Regions from separate parts of the Micromonospora vinacea genome, predicted to be linked through region 1. Evidence: riboswitches for the same ligand, from Rfam matches in the RefSeq annotation. Region 1 holds a riboswitch; the other holds the start of a gene.

Region 1 (10,031 bases):
TGTCCAAGGACGGCAAAACCCTCTGGATCGCCGACACCGGTGACAACCCCGACTCGAAGGAGCGCCGCAGCCGCGTCGCGCTCTGGTCGATGCCGGTCACCGGCGCCAGGCAGCCGACGCTGCATCGGCTCGCCTACCCCGAGGCCAAACCGCACGACGCCGAGGCGCTGCTCATCGGCGACGACGGAAAACCGCTGATCATCACCAAGGTGACCAGCGGAAAAGCCGAGATCTACACGCCGTCGGCCGCCCTGAAGACCGGTGACACCGACCCGGTGCCGATGCGTAAGGCCGGCGAGATCACGCTGCCGAAGACCCAGACGGAGAACACCCTCAACACGTTCGGCCGGATCGCCATCACCGGCGCGTCCCGGGCACCGGACGGCTCCCGGGTGGTCCTTCGCACCTACGCGGACGCCTTCGAGTTCGACGTGAGCGGTGGCGACATCGTGGGCGCGCTCACCAGCGGCAAGCCGCGGGTGACGCCGTTGGCCGACCCGTTCGGCGAGGCCATCAGCTACACCTCGGACGGGAAGTCGTTCCTCACCGTCTCCGACGCGGGCCGGTTCACCGAAGACGAGCCGCTCGACATCCTCAGCTACGCCCCGTCCAGTTCGACCGCCGTGCCCCTGGGGCCGGAGGAGGGCGGCAAGCCGGCCGCCTCGAAATCCTGGACCGACGGGCTGAGCCTCGACGACATCACGTACCTGGTCGGGGCGGTCGGGCTGATCGGCCTGCTGTTGGTGGCCGCCGGCATCTTCGGCATCGTCCGCGCGCGCCGTCGGCCGCCGACCGCTGACGAGTCCGACACGTCGGACCCGGATGGCGAGCCGTTCGGCCCGCGCGCGGGTCGTGCCGTCGACGGCTTCCCGGCCGACGACGATTTCAGGGGTGGTGTCTACGGGGGCGGCGCTCCGGCCGGCGGTGCGGTCTACGGCGGTGGTGCGGGCCGCGGCGGCCCGGCCCCGGCGGGTGGTGCCGTGTACGGCGGTGGCGGCCGGCCGGCCTCGGGTGGCGGCGGCTACGGTGCGGCGCGACCGGACGGCGGCGGTGCCGGTGTCTACGGCGGCGGACGTCCCCCGGCCAGTGGCGCGGGACGTCCCCCGGCAGGTGGCGGTCGTCCGCCGGCTGGTGGCGCCGCTCGTCCTCCGGTCAGTGGTGGCGGTCGTCCGCCGGCTGGTGGCGCCGGTCGCCCGCAGGGTGGCGGCGGTGGTCGTCCCCCGGCCGGTGGCGGTGGCCGTGCTGGCGGCGGCGTGTACGGCGCCGACGGCGTTCAGCCCGGTCGCGCGGAGCCGCCCCGGCGGGGTGGGCAGGAGCCCGACTACCGGGGCCAGCGGCCCGGTCGGCGACGTGACGACGACGCGCCCATCGACCCGTACGGGCAGTATCCCGGGGGCGGTCGTGGTCCCCGGGGCGACCGTTACTGATCGACGCTGAGGCGCTCACCTGCCCCGGGCGAGCGGTGCGGGTGAGCGCTGTCGGCACCCACCCGCCGATCGGTCAGATCCGCCGTAGCACCGCCACGACCCGGCCCATGATGGTGGCGTCATCACCGGGGATCGGGTCGAAGGCCGGGTTCTGGGGCATCAGCCAGACGTGCCCGTCGCGCCGCCGGTAGGTCTTCACTGTCGCCTCGCCGTCGAGCATGGCGGCCACGATCTCGCCGGAGTCGGCGGTCGGCTGCTGCCGGACGACCACCCAGTCGCCGTCGCAGATCGCCGCGTCGAGCATCGAGTCGCCCTTGACCTGGAGCATGAAGACCTCGCCCTCACCCACCAGCTCGCGGGGGAGCGGGAAGATGTCCTCCACGGCCTGCTCGGCGAGGATCGGCCCACCCGCTGCGATCCGACCGAGCATCGGCACGTACGCCGGGGTGGGTCGCTGTGCCCTCGACAGCTCGTCGTCGATCGCCTCGCTGGGGGCGCGCACGTCCACCGCGCGCGGCCGGTTCGGGTCGCGGCGCAGGAAGCCCTTCTTCTCCAACTCCTTGAGCTGGTAGGCGACGCTGGACGGCGACACCAGGCCGACCGCCTCGCCGATCTCGCGCACGCTCGGCGGGTAGCCGTGTCGTTCCACCCAGTTGCGGATGAACTCCAGGATGCGGCGCTGGCGGGCGGTCAGGTCGACCGTCGCCGGGTCGGGGAAGGTGCTGACCACCGGGGTGACCGCGCGCACGGCGGGCTGGCCCGTCCGGCTCCGCGCGGCGCTGCGGCGTCGGGTGGCCGGGGGGCCCGCCTCGGTGATCTGCTGCGGGCTCTTCGGCCGGCTGGCCCGGTCCTCGGTCACGTCCGTCCTCCCTGGTCGGCGCTGGGTGCCTCGTCGGCTCGTGGTGCGTGCGGTGGTGCCACGTTGTTCATGACCGTATAGGTGAGATCAGTCATTTTCAAACATCTGTACGACCTCTCACCGGCGTGTCGGGGTGAAAAAGCACTCCGGTCGTACGGATGTTCTGATAAATGGTACGTCAGGTAGCACTGGTGTTCGATCGTCGACCGTTTTCCGGCCGGATCCGGCCGGCTGGCCGGTAACCCGGGCGGGGTCGTGACGTTGGGTCTTCGGGCGTTGTGCGGGGCATGGATGACCGGATGGTCCGTGACGCGCCGGACACGCCGGCCAACTTGACCCGGCTTCCCCGGCGACATACGGTCGACCCCTAGATGTAGTAGTGACACGGGCGTAAGTTGCCTACAGGTTGGGTCTGACTACCGACCGCACTCCCGTAACGTCGATCACGACGGGCGTCATCCGAGGATGGCACCGTCGCGGTGAGGCGTGCCCGGGGGTGTCCGGTGTGCTCGCAGTTGATCATTTATTAGGAGGTGGGCGATGCGGTGTCCGTACTGCCGGCACGCTGACTCCCGGGTGGTCGACTCGCGGGAGGCCGACGACGGCCAGCTCATCCGACGGCGGCGTTCCTGCCCGGAGTGCGGCAAGCGGTTCACCACCGTCGAGGAGGCGGTCCTCGCTGTCGTCAAGCGCAGCGGGGTGACCGAGCCGTTCAGTCGCACGAAGATCATCGGCGGGGTGCGTAAGGCGTGCCAGGGCCGGCCGGTGGACGACGACTCACTCGCGCTGCTCGCGCAGCGGGTGGAGGAGACCGTCCGGGCCAAGGGGGCCGCCGAGATCCCCAGCCACGACGTGGGCCTGGCGATCCTGGGTCCGCTACGCGACCTGGACGAGATCGCCTACCTGCGGTTCGCCAGCGTCTACCGCTCGTTCGACTCGCTCGCCGACTTCGAGCGCGAGATCGAGACGTTGCGGGCCGCGGCGCGAGCCCGGGAGCAGGGCCGGGCCGATGCGGTTGAGGCCGCCGGCCGTACCAGCTGAGTCTTCACAGTTTTTCGAGAGATTGGGACGCGCGGTGGGGCACCGCGCAGACGAGGGGGGCGACGGCGTGACAACTAGCCGTTCACGAAGCAAGGCAGGCGCGGGGCTGAAGATCGACCGGGTGTGGACGACCGAGGGGGTCCACCCGTACGACGAGGTCTCCTGGGAGCGCCGGGACGTCGTCATGACGAACTGGCGGGACGGCTCGATCAACTTCGAGCAGCGTGGGGTGGAGTTCCCGGAGTCGTGGAGCGTCAACGCGGCCAACATCGTCACCACGAAGTACTTCCGGGGCGCGGTGGGGACCCCGGAGCGCGAGTGGTCGCTCAAGCAGCTGATCGACCGGGTGGTCACCACCTACCGCACCGCGGGTGAGGAGTACGGCTACTTCGCCAGCCCGGCCGACGCCGAGGTGTTCGCGCACGAGCTGACCTGGATGCTGCTGAACCAGGTGTTCAGCTTCAACTCGCCGGTCTGGTTCAACGTCGGAACGCCGTCGCCGCAGCAGGTCAGCGCCTGCTTCATCCTGGCCGTCGACGACTCGATGGACTCGATCCTCGACTGGTACAAGGAGGAGGGGCTGATCTTCAAGGGCGGCTCCGGCTCCGGGGTCAACCTGTCGCGCATCCGCTCGTCCCGTGAGCTGCTCTCCTCCGGTGGCACCGCCTCCGGCCCGGTCAGCTTCATGCGTGGCGCGGACGCCTCCGCCGGCACCATCAAGTCCGGTGGCGCGACCCGCCGGGCGGCCAAGATGGTCATCCTCGACGTGGACCACCCGGACATCGAGGAGTTCGTGGTCACGAAGGCGCGCGAGGAGGACAAGATCCGCGCGCTGCGCGACGCCGGGTTCGACATGGACCTCGGCGGCTCCGACATCGTCAGCGTGCAGTACCAGAACGCCAACAACTCGGTCCGCGTCTCCGACGAGTTCATGTCGGCGGTCGAGAACGGTAAGGGCTTCGACCTGCGCGGCCGGCTGGACGGCTCGGTGATCGACACCGTCGACGCCAAGAAGCTGTTCCGCACGATCTCCCAGGCCGCCTGGGAGTGCGCCGACCCGGGCCTGCAGTACGACGACACGATCAACGACTGGCACACCTGCCCGGAGACCGGGCGGATCACCGCCTCGAACCCGTGCTCGGAGTACCTGCACCTGGACAACTCCTCGTGCAACCTGGCCTCGCTCAACCTGATGAAGTTCCTCCGCGCCGACGGTGGCTTCGAGGTGGAGAAGTTCGTCAAGTCCGTCGAGTTCGTCATCACCGCGATGGACATCTCGATCTGCTTCGCGGACTTCCCGACCGAGAAGATCGGTGAGACGTCCCGCGCCTACCGGCAGCTCGGCATCGGCTACGCCAACCTGGGCGCCCTGCTGATGGCCACCGGCCTGCCGTACGACTCGGACCAGGGCCGCTCGGTCGCCGCGTCGATCACGTCGCTGATGACCGGCACCGCCTACCGCCGCTCGGCGGAGCTGGCCGGCGTCGTCGGCCCGTACGACGGCTACGCCCGCAACGCCGAGCCGCACAAGCGGGTCATGCGCAAGCACGCTGCGGCCAACGACGAGATCAAGCCGACCAGCCCGGTGGCCACCGCGATCGTCCGCGAGGCGACCAAGCAGTGGACCCAGGGCAACAAGATCGGTGACAAGAACGGTTGGCGCAACGCGCAGGCGAGCGTCCTCGCCCCGACCGGCACGATCGGCTTCATGATGGACTGCGACACGACCGGCGTGGAGCCGGACCTGGCGCTGGTCAAGTTCAAGAAGCTGGTCGGCGGCGGCTCGATGCAGATCGTCAACCAGACCGTGCCGCGCGCCCTGCGCAGCCTCGGCTACCCCGAGGAGCAGGTCGAGGCGATCGTCGAGCACATCGCCGACCACGGCCACGTGGTGGACGCCCCGGGCCTCAAGCCGGAGCACTACCCGGTCTTCGACTGCGCCATGGGGGAGCGGACGATCGCCCCGATGGGTCACGTGCGGATGATGGCGGCCATCCAGCCGTTCGTCTCCGGCGCCATCTCCAAGACGGTCAACATGCCGGAGGCGGCCACCGTCGAGGACGTCGAGAAGATCTACTTCGAGGGCTGGAAGCTCGGCCTCAAGGCGCTGGCGATCTACCGGGACAACTGCAAGGTCGGCCAGCCGCTCTCGGTGGCCAAGTCCAACAAGGCCACCGAGCCGGCCGCCGTCGAGACCGCGCCGGCCGCGGTCGAGAAGGTCATCGAGTACCGGCCGGTGCGTAAGCGCCTGCCGAAGAAGCGCCCGTCCGAGACGGTCAGCTTCTCCGTCGGTGGCGCCGAGGGCTACCTGACCGCGTCGTCCTACCCGGACGACGGCCTCGGTGAGGTCTTCCTGAAGATGTCCAAGCAGGGCTCGACCCTGGCCGGCGTGATGGACGCCTTCTCGGTGGCCATCAGCATCGGCCTGCAGTACGGCGTGCCGCTGGAGACGTTCGTCAGCAAGTTCACCAACATGCGTTTCGAGCCGGCCGGCATGACCGACGACCCGGACGTGCGGATGGCGGCTTCGGTGATGGACTACATCTTCCGTCGCCTGGCGCTGGACTTCCTGCCCTACGAGCGCCGCGCCGAGCTGGGCATCTTCACCGCCTCGGAGCGTGCCGCGCAGCTGCGGGCCGAGGCCGACGCGGAGGCCGCCGCCGTCACCGGTGTCGAGCTCACCGCGATGGCGTCGTCCGCGCCGGTGGAGACGGCCAAGCCGGAGGCTGTCGCCCAGCCGGCCCAGGAGATGGCAGACGTGGCCGCCGCCAAGCCGGCTCCGAGCGTGGGTTCCAGCACCGAACTGCTGGAGGCCGTCATCGGCAAGGCCGCCGACGCACCGCTCTGCTTCACCTGCGGTACGAAGATGCGCCCCGCCGGTAGCTGCTACGTCTGCGAGGGCTGCGGCTCCACCAGCGGCTGCAGCTGACGTACGCGAAACGCGGCGCTGCCCCGGTCTCCCTCGTCGGAGGCCGGGGCAGCGCTGTTTCCGGGTCCCCTGGAGGCTCGCGCGGGAGGGCATGTTGTCGGTGGCCGTGATGCCTGTGAGTCATCTTGATGACTCACAGGCATCACACTCGTCAGGGTGTTGCGCGGTGGGGCTGCCAGCTCAGCATCAAGTGATCTCGACGATGGCGGCGGAACCAGGCTACTGGCTTGCGCGCTCGGCGGCGCGCACGGCGTTGCGGAACAGCATCGCGACGGTGGTCGGACCGACGCCGCCGACCCGGGGCGTGATCGCGCCGGCGACCGCGGCGCACGCTTCGTCCACGTCCGGTAGGAGGCGCCGGCCCTCGTAGCGGACGCCGGCGCCGATGACGACGGCGCCGGGCTTGACGTGCTCGGGCTGGACGATCCCGGGTACGCCGGCGGCGGCGACGAGGATGTCGGCGCGGCGGGTGTAGCGGGCCCAGTCCGGCACGCCGGTGTGGACGACGGTGACGGCGGCGTTGGCGGTCGGGCGCTTCTGGGCGAGCAGCATGGCCAGGGGCCGTCCGAGAGTGGCGCCCCGGCCCAGGATGACGACCTCACGACCGGCGACGGGGATCTCGTGGTACGCCAGGAGGGCTTCGATGCCGGCGGGGGTGCACGGCAGCGGGCCGGGCAGGCCGACGGCGAGACGCCCCATGTTCAGCGGATGCATCCCGTCGACGTCCTTGTCCGGGTCGATGGTCTGCAGCGCCGCGTCGTAGTCCAGGTGCCCCGGCACGGGGTACTGCACGAGCAGCCCGTGCACGGCCGGATCGGTGTTGAACCGGGCGATGGCCTGGTGCAGTTCGGCCTGGGTGGCGGTGGCAGCCAGGTGCACGTGCGGGGAGGCGAACCCGAGCGCGGCGGCCTGACGCTGTTTGATGGCGATGTAACCGGCGCTGGCGTCGTCGTCGCCGACGAGGATGGTGGCGAGGCTCGGTGTGATGCCGCGGCTGCGCAGGCGGGCGACCGCGTCGGCGGTCTCGGCCAGGACGGCTTCGGCGACGGGTGCACCCGGCAGGAGCCGGGCAAGGCCCGACGGGGTGTGCTGTTCCGCGGATTGGCTGGTCGTGGTCATGACGGTTCCTCGACGCAGGCGCCCAGGCGGTCGACGCCCGCGAGAGGCTCCCCGATGGTTCCACCATCCCCGTGCCGCCAGTCGCCGGTGCTTCGATAATGCCGCATCACCAGGGCGGTTGCCCAACTGGACCGGCAGTGCCGCCCCATACGGGCTGGATGGTTCGGTAACACCCGTGCTCCGTCTGACGAAGAAGGGGTGTGAGGGCTACGAGGGAGGACGGCCTGTGAATGAGCCGAGCCACGCCGACGACGACATCTGCGGCATCGGAGCCGATCCGGTTGCCTTCGAGGTCTTCTACCGGCGGCACCTGGAGGCGGTGGGCCGGTTCGTGGCGCGGCGGGTCGACGACCCGCATCTCGCCGCCGACCTCACCGCCGACGTGTTCCTGGCGGTGATCGAGTCGGCGGCCGGCTACCGGCCGGACCGGGGTAGCCAGATCGGCTGGCTGTACGGGGTGGCCCGCAACGTCATCGGCGACGAGCGGCGTCGGGCGGCTCAACGGCTGCGGGTGACCGGCCGCCTGGCCGGACGGCGGGACCTGGGCCCCGATGACATCGCCCGCATCGAGGAGCGGATCGACGCAGAGTCGGCGGCCCGCCGCACCCATCGGGCGCTGAGCGAGCTGCCGGAGGGCACCCGGGCCCTTGTCGAACTCGTCGCCGTGGACGGCCTCAGCGTCGCGGAGGCCGCGACAGTGCTGGGGGTTTCGCCGGTCGCCGCTCGGGTCCGCCTGCATCGTGCCCGCCGCGTCGTCCGCGCCGTGCTCGCCCGCCCCGCCACCACCCTCGCCTGATGAGACGGAGATGACGATGCACGAGATCGAACGGTCGCCGCAGGGCTTCGAGGAGCGGCTCCTCAGGGATCTGACCGCACACGTCGCCGGGCGGGCCGAGATGGCGTCGGCGGCCCATCCCGAGGGGCGCCCTAGCCGCTTCCTGCGCGGTTGGCGCCTCGCCGGAGCGTTCGGGCTGGCGGTCGCGCTGACCGCCGGTGGTCTGGCGGTCCAGACGATGAGGCTGGGCGATCAGCCGCCGCCGACGGCCAGCGCGTCGGAGATCTTCCATCTGGCGGCCGACGCGGCCCGACAGCAGCCGGAACTCACCGCCCGGCCCGAGCAGTACGTCTTCACGGAAACCCTGGCGACCGTCCGGGAGTTGCCGGACAGCGGCCCGTACCAGACCATCCGGAACCAACTGTGGCAGTCGGCTGGCGGAGTCGCGTACACGCAGGGTCGCTACCGACCGGAGACCGATCCGAACGGGTGGGGCGAGCTGAGGGTGCTCCGCATCGATGATCCCGCCGATCCCACGAAGGAGCTCGACGCGTTCCAGCCGCCGGCGTACCACGGCGACCTGCCCACCGATCCGGACGAGCTGCTTCGATACCTTCGGGAACACCCGGTCGACCTGCACCTTCCCGAAGGCGCCGACGAGGAGGCCGTGTACGGCGACGAGAGCATGGCGTACACCACCGCGTGGTCGATGCTCGACGGCTACGTGCCGCCCCGAGCGCTGGCGGCGCTGTTCGAAGTGCTGGCACGGCAGCCCGGAGCGGTCGTCATATCGGGTGACGTGGTGGACGTCGCCGGCCGGCACGGGGTGGCGATTCGGATGCCCGGTGTGATCGGCGGCAATCTGGATCTCATCTTCGATCGGGACTCCCACGTCTACCTTGGCACCCGTAATTCGGTGGTGCGTAACGGCAAGGAGTCACTGGAGTCGGCTGCCGCGCTCCTGCGGATCGCCATCGTCGACCGGCCGGGCCAGCTGCCGTGAGCGGGCCGGCCACGGCGGACCGGTCAGGGCTGGGCGAACAGGGGGCCGTAGTTCGAGCGGAACATCTGCTCGCCGAGACGGCGCATCACCAGGTCGCGCAGCGCGGGTGGGAGCCCGGTGGCCTTGTCGCGGCGGTGGGTCTGGCTGAGCACCCAGTTCGTACGGGGGCGCCGCCGCGCCTCGAAACCCCGCAGCGCGTCGGCGACGGAGTCGGAGTTGGCCAACGACGAGGCGAGCACGACGGCGTCCTCCACTGCCATCGCCGCGCCCTGGGCCATGTTCGGTGAGGTGGCGTGGGCGGCGTCGCCGATCAGCAGCACCGGCCCCCGGGACCAGGAGTCGAGCACGACCTCCTGGTTCGGCCCGGCGTGCAGGGTGCTGTCGTCGTAGTCGAGGGCCTTGAGCATGGTGGCCGCCGGCTCGGTGAACGTCGCGGCCAGCTCGTCGCGCCAGCCGGGCCGGTCGGCCACCGGGCCGTCGTTGTAGTAGCAGTACGTCTGCCCATCGCTGATCGGGATGGTCAGGAACTGCCTGCCGCGCCCCAACTGCACCGACCAGACCGGCTCGTCGTCGATGCGGGGAGCGACCCACCGGTAGGCGTACTGGCCGAGGTCGCGGGCGGCCTGGCCGTCGAAGGCGAGCCGGCGGACCGTCGAGTTCACCCCGTCCGCGCCGAGCACCAGGTCGTACCGTTGGGTGTTGTTGTCGTCGAACTCGACGGCGACCTGGTCGCCCTCCGGAAGGAGCGCGACCGGCTGGCGGCCCCAGCGGATCGGGGCGTCGCCGACGCCGTCGAGCAACGCCCGGTGCAGCTGCGCCCGGGGCAGCGACACGCACGGCCCGACGCCCTGCCACAGTGCGGCCACGTCGATGTCGAA
Region 2 (10,031 bases), 1.7 Mb from region 1:
GGCTGGCCGAGCTTCCGGACGCGAAGCGCCCGGACGTGGCGGTGGTGTCGCCGTACCTGCGCGCGGTGCAGACCTCCCGGCTGGCGCTGGCCGGCACCGACATTCCGGTGCACCGCGACGAACGGCTGCGCGACCGGGAGCTGGGAATCCTCGACGGGCTGACCGGGCACGGGGTGCGCCGGCGGTACCCGGACGAGGCCGACCGTCGGGAGCGGTTGGGCAAGTTCTACTACCGGCCGCCGGGCGGGGAGTCCTGGACGGACGTGGCGTTGCGGTTGCGGACGTTGCTCGGCGACCTGCGCCGGGACCACGAGGGGTGCCGGGTGCTGCTCTTCGGCCACGACGCGCTGGTCTTCCTGCTTCGCTATCTGGTGGAGGGGTTGACCGAGGACGAGCTGATGGCGCTCACCCGGCAGGACGTGATCGCCAACTGTTCGATCACCGAGTGGTCGGCCGACAGCGAGGACCGACTGGCGCTCACCGCCTTCAACCACGTCGAGCACCTGCGTCAGCAGGGCGCCCAGCCGACCAGGGAGGACGAGATCCATGCCGAGCCGGTCTGAGGTGAAGGTGATCACCCCGGCGTTGCTGCGGGACTGGGCGCTGCCGGTGCCGGCCGGTGGAAAGGAGAGCCGCGGCACCGTGCTGGTGGTCGGCGGTTCCCGCTTCACGCCGGGCGCGGTGCTGCTCGCCGGGGTGGCCGCGTTGCGCGCCGGCGCCGGGGTGCTCCAGTTGGCCGCCGCCGAGTCCACCGCCGCCGCGCTGAGCATCCAGGTGCCCGAGGCGCTGGTGGTCGGGCTGCCGGAGACCGCCGACGGCGCGGTGGCCGCCGACCGGGACGGGCAGCTCGGCGACCTGGTCGCACAGGCCGACGTGGTGACGCTCGGCCCCGGCCTGAAGGCGATCGACGAAACCAACCGCCTGCTGAGCCTGGTCCTGGAGGCGGCCCGTCCGGACACGTCGCTGGTGCTCGACGCGTACGCCCTCGGTGCGCTCAGCCACGCACCGGACCTGCTGGTCGGCTCGGGTCGGCCCGTGGTGCTCACCCCCAACGTCACCGAGGCCGGGCACCTGCTCGGGCGGGACCCGGGCGACGACCTGGACGCCGAGGCTGCCGAGTTGGCCGCCCGGTACGAGGCGGTCGTGTCGCTGTACGGGCACGTGGCCGCACCGGACGGGCGGGGTTGGCGGGAGGAGAGCGGCGACGCCGGGCTGGGCACCTCCGGCAGCGGCGACGTGCTCGCCGGGTTGTTGGCGGGGCTGCTGTCCCGGGGTGCCGACCCGGCGCAGGCAGCCTGCTGGGGCTCGTTCGCGCACTCGGTGAGCGGCCAGCGGCTGATCCCCCGCTACGGCCGGATCGGCTTTCTGGCCCGGGAGTTGCTCGACGAGATCCCCCGCACCCTGGCGATGGTCTGAGACGGTTTCACCTGTTTCCGGATTCGGCGTGGGGGTACCGGAACCGCACCAGCCGAGATTGTTCAGGGAGGTCATACCGGTGTCGACCGATGCCATCGTCCTGCTCAAAGAGGACCACAAGGAGATGCGCCGCCTGTTCAAGGCCTTCCAGGACGCCGAGGAGGGGCCGGCGAGCCAGCGGCAGAAGTTGGTGGACCAGATCCTGGAGGCACTGACCGTGCACACCTATCTGGAGAACGAGGTGATGTACCCGGAGGTCCGCCGACTGCTGCCCGACCTGGAGGACGACATCCTCGAGTCGTACGAGGAACACCACGTCGCCGACGTGCTCTGCGCCGAGTTGGCCAGCATGAACGCCGACGACGAGCGGTTCAACGCCAAGACGACGGTGCTGATCGAGAACGTCACCCACCACGTCGAGGAGGAGGAGCAGGAGTGGTTCCCGAAGGTCCGCGACGCGCTGGGCCGTAAGCAGCTCCAGGAGATCGGCGAGAAGATGATCGCGTTGCGCGCTGACGCGCCGCGTACCCCCACCGCCCCGAAGGCGATCAAGAAGGCGCTCGACGCGGTGACGGCCTGAGGCACCCGCTCACACCGAAGGGCCCGGCATCGTGCCGGGCCCTTCGTCGTGCACCACGGGTCAGCTGCCCGATCCCGGCTCGGCCATCCGGCGGTGCTGCTCGGACTTGAGCTTGTCCGGGATGATCTTGCCGGCGGCGGTCTGCACCTTGTTCATCAGCGAACCGGCGGTGATCGTCTGATCACCCCTCATCATCGCCTCGAAGCCCTGCTCGGCGACCTTCGCCGGGTCGTCCTTCCTGCCCGAGCCCACAGGGGTGTCCTCCATGTCGGCCCGGTCGAAGAACTCCGTGTCGGTCGGCCCGGGCATCAGCGAGGTCACCGTGACGCCGGTGTCCTTCAACTCGTTGCGCAACGCCTCGGCGAAGGACTGCACGAACGACTTCGACGCGTTGTAGACCGCCTGGAACGGCCCGGGCATGGTGGAGGCGATCGACGAGGTGAAGAGGACCCGGCCGGTGCCCCGCTCGACCATCCCGGGCAGCAGCCGCTTCGCCAGGTGCACAGTCGAGCGCACGTTGAGGTCGACGATCTCCAACTCGTCGGCGAGGTCGGTGCCGCCGACGAAGGCGCCACCGGCTCCGCGACCGGCGTTGAGCGCCAGCGCGTCCAGGGGCCGTCCGGTCGCGGTGACCGCGGCCACCAGCTCCGTCACGCCCTGCTCGCGGGCCAGGTCGACGCGGACCGACCAGATCTGCGGGCCGCCGTCGCGGCGCAGCTTCTGTGCCGCCAGCTCGATGCCGTCGTCCTCGGCCGCGATCACCACGTCGAAGCCGTGCTCGACGAACTGCGCCGCCAGCTCGTATCCGATCCCACTGGAGGCCCCCGTCACCAGGGCGAGCGGCCGGTCGGAGGTGGGTGTGGTCATGTTCTCGACTCCTTCTGTGCGAACCCTGGCCGCACCCTTGACGGCGCGGTGGTCACCTACCGTGTGCCCCGCGACGCAACGCCCAATCACGTCGGCGGGGTCGCCTCCCGGAGGGTGGCCCGAACGGCCGGTTCCGGCCCGGTAGGATCGGCCCGGGCCGTTACTGGCGCGTGGGGATGGAGAACCATCGGGGAGCGGCCTCGTCACGTGGACGTTTGCCGAGCGCCTGGGCCTTCCCGCACGTCTGTTGGAGGTCGCATGTCCCGCAACGCCGAATCCACCGCATTCCGGAGTGCCCTTGAGGTGATCCGGGCTGTCGAGCCGCGGGTCGCCGACGCCATCGGCGCCGAGCTGACCGACCAACGGGAGTCACTCAAGCTGATCGCCAGCGAGAACTACGCCTCCCCGGCGACCCTGCTGGCCATGGGCAACTGGTTCAGCGACAAGTACGCCGAGGGCACCGTCGGCCGCCGCTTCTACGCCGGCTGCCAGAACGTCGACACCGTCGAGGCGCTCGCCGCCGAGCACGCCCGGGAGCTGTTCGGCGCCGCGCACGCGTACGTGCAGCCGCACTCGGGCATCGACGCGAACCTGGTCGCGTTCTGGGCGGTGCTGGCCGACCGGGTGGAGTCCCCCGCACTGAAGAAGGCCCAGGTCCGTCAGGTCAACGACCTCACCGAGGCCGACTGGTTCGCGTTGCGCCGCGAGCTGGGCAACCAGCGGATGCTCGGCATGTCGCTGGACGCCGGCGGCCACCTCACCCACGGTTTCCGGCCGAACATCTCCGGCAAGATGTTCGACCAGCGCAGCTACGGCACCGACCCGGCGACCGGCCTGATCGACTACGACCGGGTGGCCGAGGCCGCCCGCGAGTTCAAGCCGCTGATCCTGGTGGGCGGCTACTCCGCGTACCCCCGGAAGGTGAACTTCCGGATCCTGCGGGAGATCGCCGACTCGGTCGGCGCCACCTTCATGGTCGACATGGCGCACTTCGCGGGCCTTGTGGCCGGCAAGGTGTTCACCGGCGACTTCGACCCGGTGCCGCACGCGCACATCGTCACGACCACCACGCACAAGTCGCTGCGCGGTCCGCGCGGCGGCATGGTGCTCTGCCAGCCGGAGCTGGCCGACCAGGTGGACCGGGGCTGCCCGATGGTGCTCGGCGGTCCGCTGCCGCACGTGATGGCCGCCAAGGCTGTCGCGCTCGCCGAGGCCCGCCGGCCCGACTTCGCCGACTACGCCCAGCGGATCGTCGACAACGCGCAGGCGCTCGCCGAAGGGCTGCTGAGCCGGGGCGCGAAGCTCGTCACCGGCGGCACCGACAACCACCTGGTGCTGATCGACGTGTCCGGCTACGGGCTCACCGGCCGGCAGGCCGAGCAGGCCCTCCTCGACTCGGGCATCGTCACCAACCGCAACTCGGTCCCGCAGGACCCGAACGGGGCCTGGTACACGTCCGGCATCCGGATCGGCACCCCGGCGCTGACCACCCGGGGCCTCGGCACCGCCGAGATGGACCAGACCGCCGAGCTGATCCACACCGTGCTGACCCAGACCACCGCCGGCGCCAACGCCGACGGCACCCCGTCGAAGGCGAAGTACACGCTGGACCCGGGCCTGGCCGACAAGGTCGCCCGGCAGGCCACCGACCTGCTCGCCACGTACCCGCTCTACCCCGGCATCGACCTGAGCTAGCCTCCGCTCCCGTCGATCATGGAGTTGTGGTGCCCGATCCGGGCTGGTGCGCGACTTTCGTCCACCACCACAACTCCATGATCGACGCCGGGGTGCGACAGTCAGGCCATGGGGCGCTTCAGGTGGTAGCGGTGGACCTCGGTGCTGCCCTGGACGTTGTTGACGTCCTCGGCCGCGGAGACCAGCTCCCACCCCTCCCGGCCGGCACGGTTGAGATGCGCGATGGCGGTGTCGCCGTAGGCGGTGATGTCCTTGCGTGACCCGTCCGGCGCGTACCAGACGAACGAGACGTGAAAATTGCGGCCCTGTCCCTGATAGCGGCGGACGAGCAGGGCGTACTCCCAGGCAACCATGCGGCTTATTATGACCGTCCACCCAGGACGGCGGCAGGCGGGTCGTCGCGCATTGCCATCCGATGAACGCGGTGTGTCAACCCGCCCGACGGGTCAGCTCGTCGATGATCAGCGCCGCGAGCCGGTCCAGCCCGACGTCGATCTGCTCCGGTGTGACAGCGCTGACCGACAACCGCAACGCGTGCACCGGCGCGGTGTCGTCGTAGAAGTGCGCCATCGGCGTCCACAGCACCCCGTAGTCGCGCGCCGATCGGTCCAGCAACGCGTCGTCGACCGGGAACGGCACTGTCACCACCACGAAGAACCCGCCGGCCGGCACCGTCCACCGCACCGCCGGCTGGTCGGGCCGGGCCGACTGGTCCGGCAGGGCCGGGAAGCGCCGGGTGAGGCCGGCCACCAGGTGGCGCAGGTTCCGTGTGTACGCGGCCCGCTCCCGGGTGTTCGCGGCCACCAGGCTGCACCCGTGCTCCAGCAGCCGGCCGCCGATCACCGCCTGGGCGATCGGCGACGTGTTCACAGTGACCATGCTCTTGATCATGGCGAGCTGGTCGGCGAGCGGGCCGACCCGCCCGTCCGGGCCGACCACCCGCTGGTCGGCGACCACGTACCCGACGCGGGCGCCCGGGAGCACGGTCTTGGCGAACGAGCCGAGGTAGACGACCCGCCGTCCGGTGTCCAACGCCTTGAGGGTGGGTGGGCGCGGCCCGTCGTCGGTGTGGAACAGGCCGTACGGGTTGTCCTCCAGCAGCAGCAGATCCTCCTGCGCGGCCAGGTCCAGCAGCCGTTGCCGGTGGGCGGTGTCGATGCTGACCCCGGAGGGGTTGGCGAAGTCCGGCATCACATAGCAGGCGCGCGGTCGTAGCCCCGCCGCCCGGGCCCGGCGTACCTGGGCGGCCAGGTCGGTCAGATCGACCCCGGCCGACCCACCGGCGACCGGCCACACCGGCAGGTCCACCAGCCGGGCCGCCCCGGTCAGCCCGACGTAGGTAGGGGCGACCGCGAGCAGCACATCCGTCGGCCCGGCCCGCAACGCCCGCAGGACCAGGAACATCGCCTCCTGGCAGCCGACGGTCACCACGATGTCCTCCGGGTCGACGGTGATCCCCTCGTCGACAGCGAGGTTGCGGGCGATCAGGTGGTGCACGATGCCCTTGGTCCGGCCGTACTGCAACAGCAGCCGCCGGGCCTGCTCGGGCCGGTGCCCCAGGTCGTCGACGAGGTGCCGGTGGAAGGTGTCCAGGTGCCGGTGCACCGCCGTGAGGTCGAAGAACTCCTCGTACGGCCGGCCGGCCGCGAGGGACACCGCCGCCGGGTAGCGCTCGGACACCTCGTTGAGGAAGTTCATCGAGGTCAGCGCCGGATCACCCAGCGCGGGGTGCAGGTCGGCGACGCTCAGGTCGACCGGTTCGGTGGCGGCCACCCCTCAGCCCACCCCGAGGGTGCGCAGCTCGCCGGCCGCCACCACGTCGGCGCAGCCGGCCAGTGTGAGCGCGTCGGTCAACTCGGCGACGAGCAGCGCCAACGCGTCCCGGGCCGCCGACTCGCCACCGACTGCGAGGGCCCAGAGCAGCGGCCGGCCGACCAGCACCCCGGCCGCACCCAACGCCAGCGCCCGCAGCACGTCGGTGCCGCCCCGGATGCCGCTGTCCAGCAGCACCTGGCAGCGGTCCCCGACCGCGTCGACGACCTCCGGCAGCATGGTGACGCTCGCCGGGGAGCCGTCCAGTTGCCGCCCGCCGTGGTTGGAGACGACCACCGCGTCCGCGCCGACCCGTACCGCCTCGGTCGCGTCGCGCGGGTCCAGCAGCCCCTTGACCACCAGCGGCAGGTCGACCTGCTCGCGCAGCCACGCCAGGTCCGCCCAGCGCAACGCCGGCGCGAACGACGCGGCGGTGTGCGCGGCGATCGCGGACACCCCGGGGGCGCCGGAGTGCGCCAGCGCGTCGCGACCGTCGGGGAGGTTCGCGGCGACCACCTCGGCCGGCAGCCGGAACGCGTTGCGCAGGTCCCGGGGGCGTCGGCCGAGCACCGGGACGTCCACTGTGACCACCAGCGCCCGGCAGCCGGCCGTGACGACCCGGTCCAGCAGGTCGCGGACGAGCGCCCGGTCGCGCAGCCAGTAGAGCTGGAACCAGACGTCCGCGCCCGCCCCGGTGACCTGTTCGATGGGGGTGCTGCCCAGCGTGCTCGCCAGGTACGGGATCCCGGCCGCGCCGGCGGCCGCCGCCAGGCCCAGCTCCCCGTCCGGGTGCACCAGCCGCTGGTAGGCCATCGGCGCCACCCCGACCGGCATGGCGTACCGGCGGCCGAGCAGGTGGGTGCCGAGGTCGACGGTGTCCACCCCGCGCAGCACCCGGGGCAGCACCGACACCCGGTCCAGGGCGTGACGGTTCGCGGCCAGGGTCACCTCGGAGGCGCTGCCGCCGGCCAGGTAGTCCCACACCTCCGGCGGCAGCACGGCCCGGGCCCGCTCGGCGTAGTCGGCGAGCGACACGGCCGGCGGGCCGACCAGCAGCCGCTCACCCATCGCCCGACCCCGGGCCCGCCAGCGGGGAAGAGGGCGGCGAGTACGTCGTGGGCGGCGGCGCCGGCTCGACCAACTCGCCCGCGTCGCCTGGCCCGGACGGCAGCCCGAAGCGCTCGCGGAGGAACGCCGCCGCGCTCCCCTGTGCCCGCCGCCCGTCGGTGAAGGTTCCCGGCATGGCGAAGAACCCGTGGATCATGCCCGGGTAGTGCTCCAGCCGGGTGGACACACCCGCGTCGCGCAGCCGCTCGGCGTACCGCTGCCCCTCGGCGCGGAGCGGGTCCAGTTCGGCGGTGATCACCAGCGCCGGTGGCAGCCCGGACAGGTCGTCGGCGAGCAGCGGCGAGGCCAGCGGATCCTTGGCGTGCGCCGGGTCGGAGAAGTAGTGCGTCCGGTACCAGGCGACCGAACGGCTGTTGAACAACGCTGGGTCGTCGTCGCCGGCCGGTTCGCCGCTCTGGTCGGTGTTCGGGTAGACCAGCAGTTGCGCGGCGAGCGGTGGCCCGTCCGTACGGCTGAGCAGTGTGACCGCGGCGGCCAGGTTCCCGCCGGCGCTGTCCCCTCCCACCGCCAGCCGGGTCGGGTCCACGCCCAGCTCCTCGGCGTGCCGGGCGATCCACGAGGTGGCGGCGTGGCAGTCGTGCACCGCCGCCGGGAAGGGGTGCTCCGGGGCGAGGCGGTAGCCGACGGTGATCACCTGACAGGGCACGGCGTTGGCGAGCCGCCGGCAGATGCCGTCGGCGGTGTCGATGCTGCCGAGCGTCCAGCCGCCTCCGAAGAAGTACAGCACTGTGGGCAGCGGCCCCGACCCGGCCGGCCGGTACACCCGCAGCGGCAGGTCCCCGGCGGGGCCGGGGATCCGCTCGTCGCGTACCTCGCTCACCGGCTCGACAGCGCCGCTGCCGGCGCGGATCGCGGCCAGGTCCGCGGCGCGCGCCTCGGCGAGGGTCTGCGCGTACAGCGGCGGGGTGCCGGCCGCGGTACGGGCCGCCCGGTACGCCGCCACCTCCGGGTGCACTGCCATGTCGCTCCTATCCACCGGTGCTGACCAGCAACGTGTCGATGCCGCGCAGGAACAGGCTGCCGCTGTACGTCGGCGTCTCGGTGACCGTCAGCGCGGGGAACCTGTGGAACAGCCGGGGCAGCGCGAGGCGACCTTCCAATCGCGACACCGCCGCGCCGAGACAGAAGTGCAGGCCCACCCCGAAGGCGAGTGACGGAGGGCCGGGACGGGTCGGGTCGAAGGTGTCCGGGGCCGGGAAGCGGGCCGGGTCCCGGTTGGCCGCCCCGATCATGATGAGCACGTTGTCGTCGGTGCCGACCGGCACGCCGTGCAGCACGGTGTCCGCCGGCGCGGCGCGGGCCAGGAAGTGCACCGGGCTCGCCAACCGCAACACCTCGTCGACGCAGCCCTGCGCCAGCGTGGCGTCGGTGGGCAGCGCCGCGACCGTCTCCGGGTGGGCCAGCAGCAACGGCAGCCCGTTGCTGAACATGTAGACGGTGGTGACGAAGCTGGCGTTGAACAGCACGATCAGGTTGCTGATCAACTCCTCCTCGGTCAGCTCCACCTCCCCGGAGTCGAGAGCCTCGACCAACCCGCTGAGCAGGTCGTCCCCGGGCACCCGGCGGCGGTGCCCGAGCAGCTCCCGGTAGAAGGCCCGCAACTCCCGCGCGGCGGTGTTGGCCGCTGCCAGCCGCTGCGGGGTCTTCCCCGCCACGTCCAGGAACTCGTCGATCCACTCCACCCGCTCGCGGTACCACGGCAGATCGGCGGCCGGGATGCCGATGAACTCGGCCATCACCAGGGCCGGAATCGGGTACGCGAAGTCGGCCACGAAGTCGACAACGCCCTCCCCGGCGTCCGCCATCCGGTCCAACAGTTCGTCGACCACCCGCAGGATCACCGGTTCCAGCGCGCCGAGCCGGCGCGGCGTGAAGGTGCGGGAGAAGACGTGCCGCATCCGGGTGTGATCGGGCGGGTTGACGAACATCATCGAGGTCTGGAAGGTCCGCAGGATCTCCTGCTCCTCCCAGCCCGGCGGCGGCTGTTTCGTCCACTCCGGATCGCGCAGCAACCCGTCGACGAGGTCGTAGCCGACCGCGACGGCGGCCACCGTGCGGTGCTCGGCGCGCGCCGGCACCGCGCTGATCGGGCCGAGCCGGTGCAGGTCCGCGTACCACGGGTACGGGTCCTGTCTGCCCTGTTCGCTGTACAGGCCGGTGAGTATCTCCTCCACGTCCACTGCCAACTCCTCCCCAGGATGTCGGTGGCCGGGGGCAGCGGGGATCACCCGCCGCCCCCGGCCGATGTCACAGGTCGAGCAGCCGCAGCGGCACGGCGTCGGCCAGCGCCTGGTTGCCGGCGTCGTTCGGGTGGATGTGGTCCCCCGAGTCGTACGCGGGCAGCAGTTGGCTGGGGCGGGCCGGGTCGCGCAGCACCCGGTCGAAGTCGAGCAGCCCGTCGAACTCCCGACTACCGCGCAGGTACGTGTTCACCGCCTGGCGGGTGGCCTCCTTCTGCGGCGTCCACACCCCCGGCGCCCCGTGCCCCTCGTACGGCGTCAGCGTGGCCACCAGGCTGGTCAGCCCGCGCTGC

Evidence for each region. Region 1 has a riboswitch for ZMP and ZTP ahead of IW249_RS17080 (bifunctional 5,10-methylenetetrahydrofolate dehydrogenase/5,10-methenyltetrahydrofolate cyclohydrolase). Riboswitches for the same ligand answer to the same signal wherever they lie in the genome.
Region 2: linked by a shared signal. The riboswitch ahead of IW249_RS24965 (glycine hydroxymethyltransferase) and the one ahead of IW249_RS17080 (bifunctional 5,10-methylenetetrahydrofolate dehydrogenase/5,10-methenyltetrahydrofolate cyclohydrolase) in region 1 are both predicted to bind ZMP and ZTP.

The regions. Positions count from the first base shown of each region.
Region 1 is NZ_JADOTY010000001.1:3,584,122-3,594,152, forward strand. Features, by position in the region: gene IW249_RS17060 (hypothetical protein) at 1-1,427, shown strand, start outside; gene lexA (transcriptional repressor LexA) at 1,501-2,286, opposite strand; gene nrdR (transcriptional regulator NrdR) at 2,827-3,327, shown strand; gene IW249_RS17075 (vitamin B12-dependent ribonucleotide reductase) at 3,395-6,256, shown strand; gene IW249_RS17080 (bifunctional 5,10-methylenetetrahydrofolate dehydrogenase/5,10-methenyltetrahydrofolate cyclohydrolase) at 6,476-7,375, opposite strand; ZMP/ZTP riboswitch at 7,389-7,470, opposite strand; gene IW249_RS17085 (RNA polymerase sigma factor) at 7,602-8,171, shown strand; gene IW249_RS17090 (CU044_5270 family protein) at 8,182-9,153, shown strand; gene IW249_RS17095 (FAD-dependent monooxygenase) at 9,177-10,031, opposite strand, start outside.
Region 2 is NZ_JADOTY010000001.1:5,302,984-5,313,014, reverse strand. Features, by position in the region: gene IW249_RS24985 (histidine phosphatase family protein) at 1-563, shown strand, start outside; gene IW249_RS24980 (NAD(P)H-hydrate dehydratase) at 547-1,416, shown strand; gene IW249_RS24975 (hemerythrin domain-containing protein) at 1,496-1,996, shown strand; gene IW249_RS24970 (SDR family NAD(P)-dependent oxidoreductase) at 2,057-2,863, opposite strand; ZMP/ZTP riboswitch at 3,013-3,102, shown strand; gene IW249_RS24965 (glycine hydroxymethyltransferase) at 3,122-4,558, shown strand; gene IW249_RS24960 (hypothetical protein) at 4,660-4,920, opposite strand; gene IW249_RS24955 (aminotransferase-like domain-containing protein) at 4,988-6,331, opposite strand; gene IW249_RS24950 (alpha-hydroxy acid oxidase) at 6,335-7,438, opposite strand; partial or broken gene lipP1 (LipP1 family hormone-sensitive lipase) at 7,545-8,459, opposite strand; gene IW249_RS24940 (cytochrome P450) at 8,467-9,678, opposite strand; gene IW249_RS24935 (SGNH/GDSL hydrolase family protein) at 9,746-10,031, opposite strand, start outside.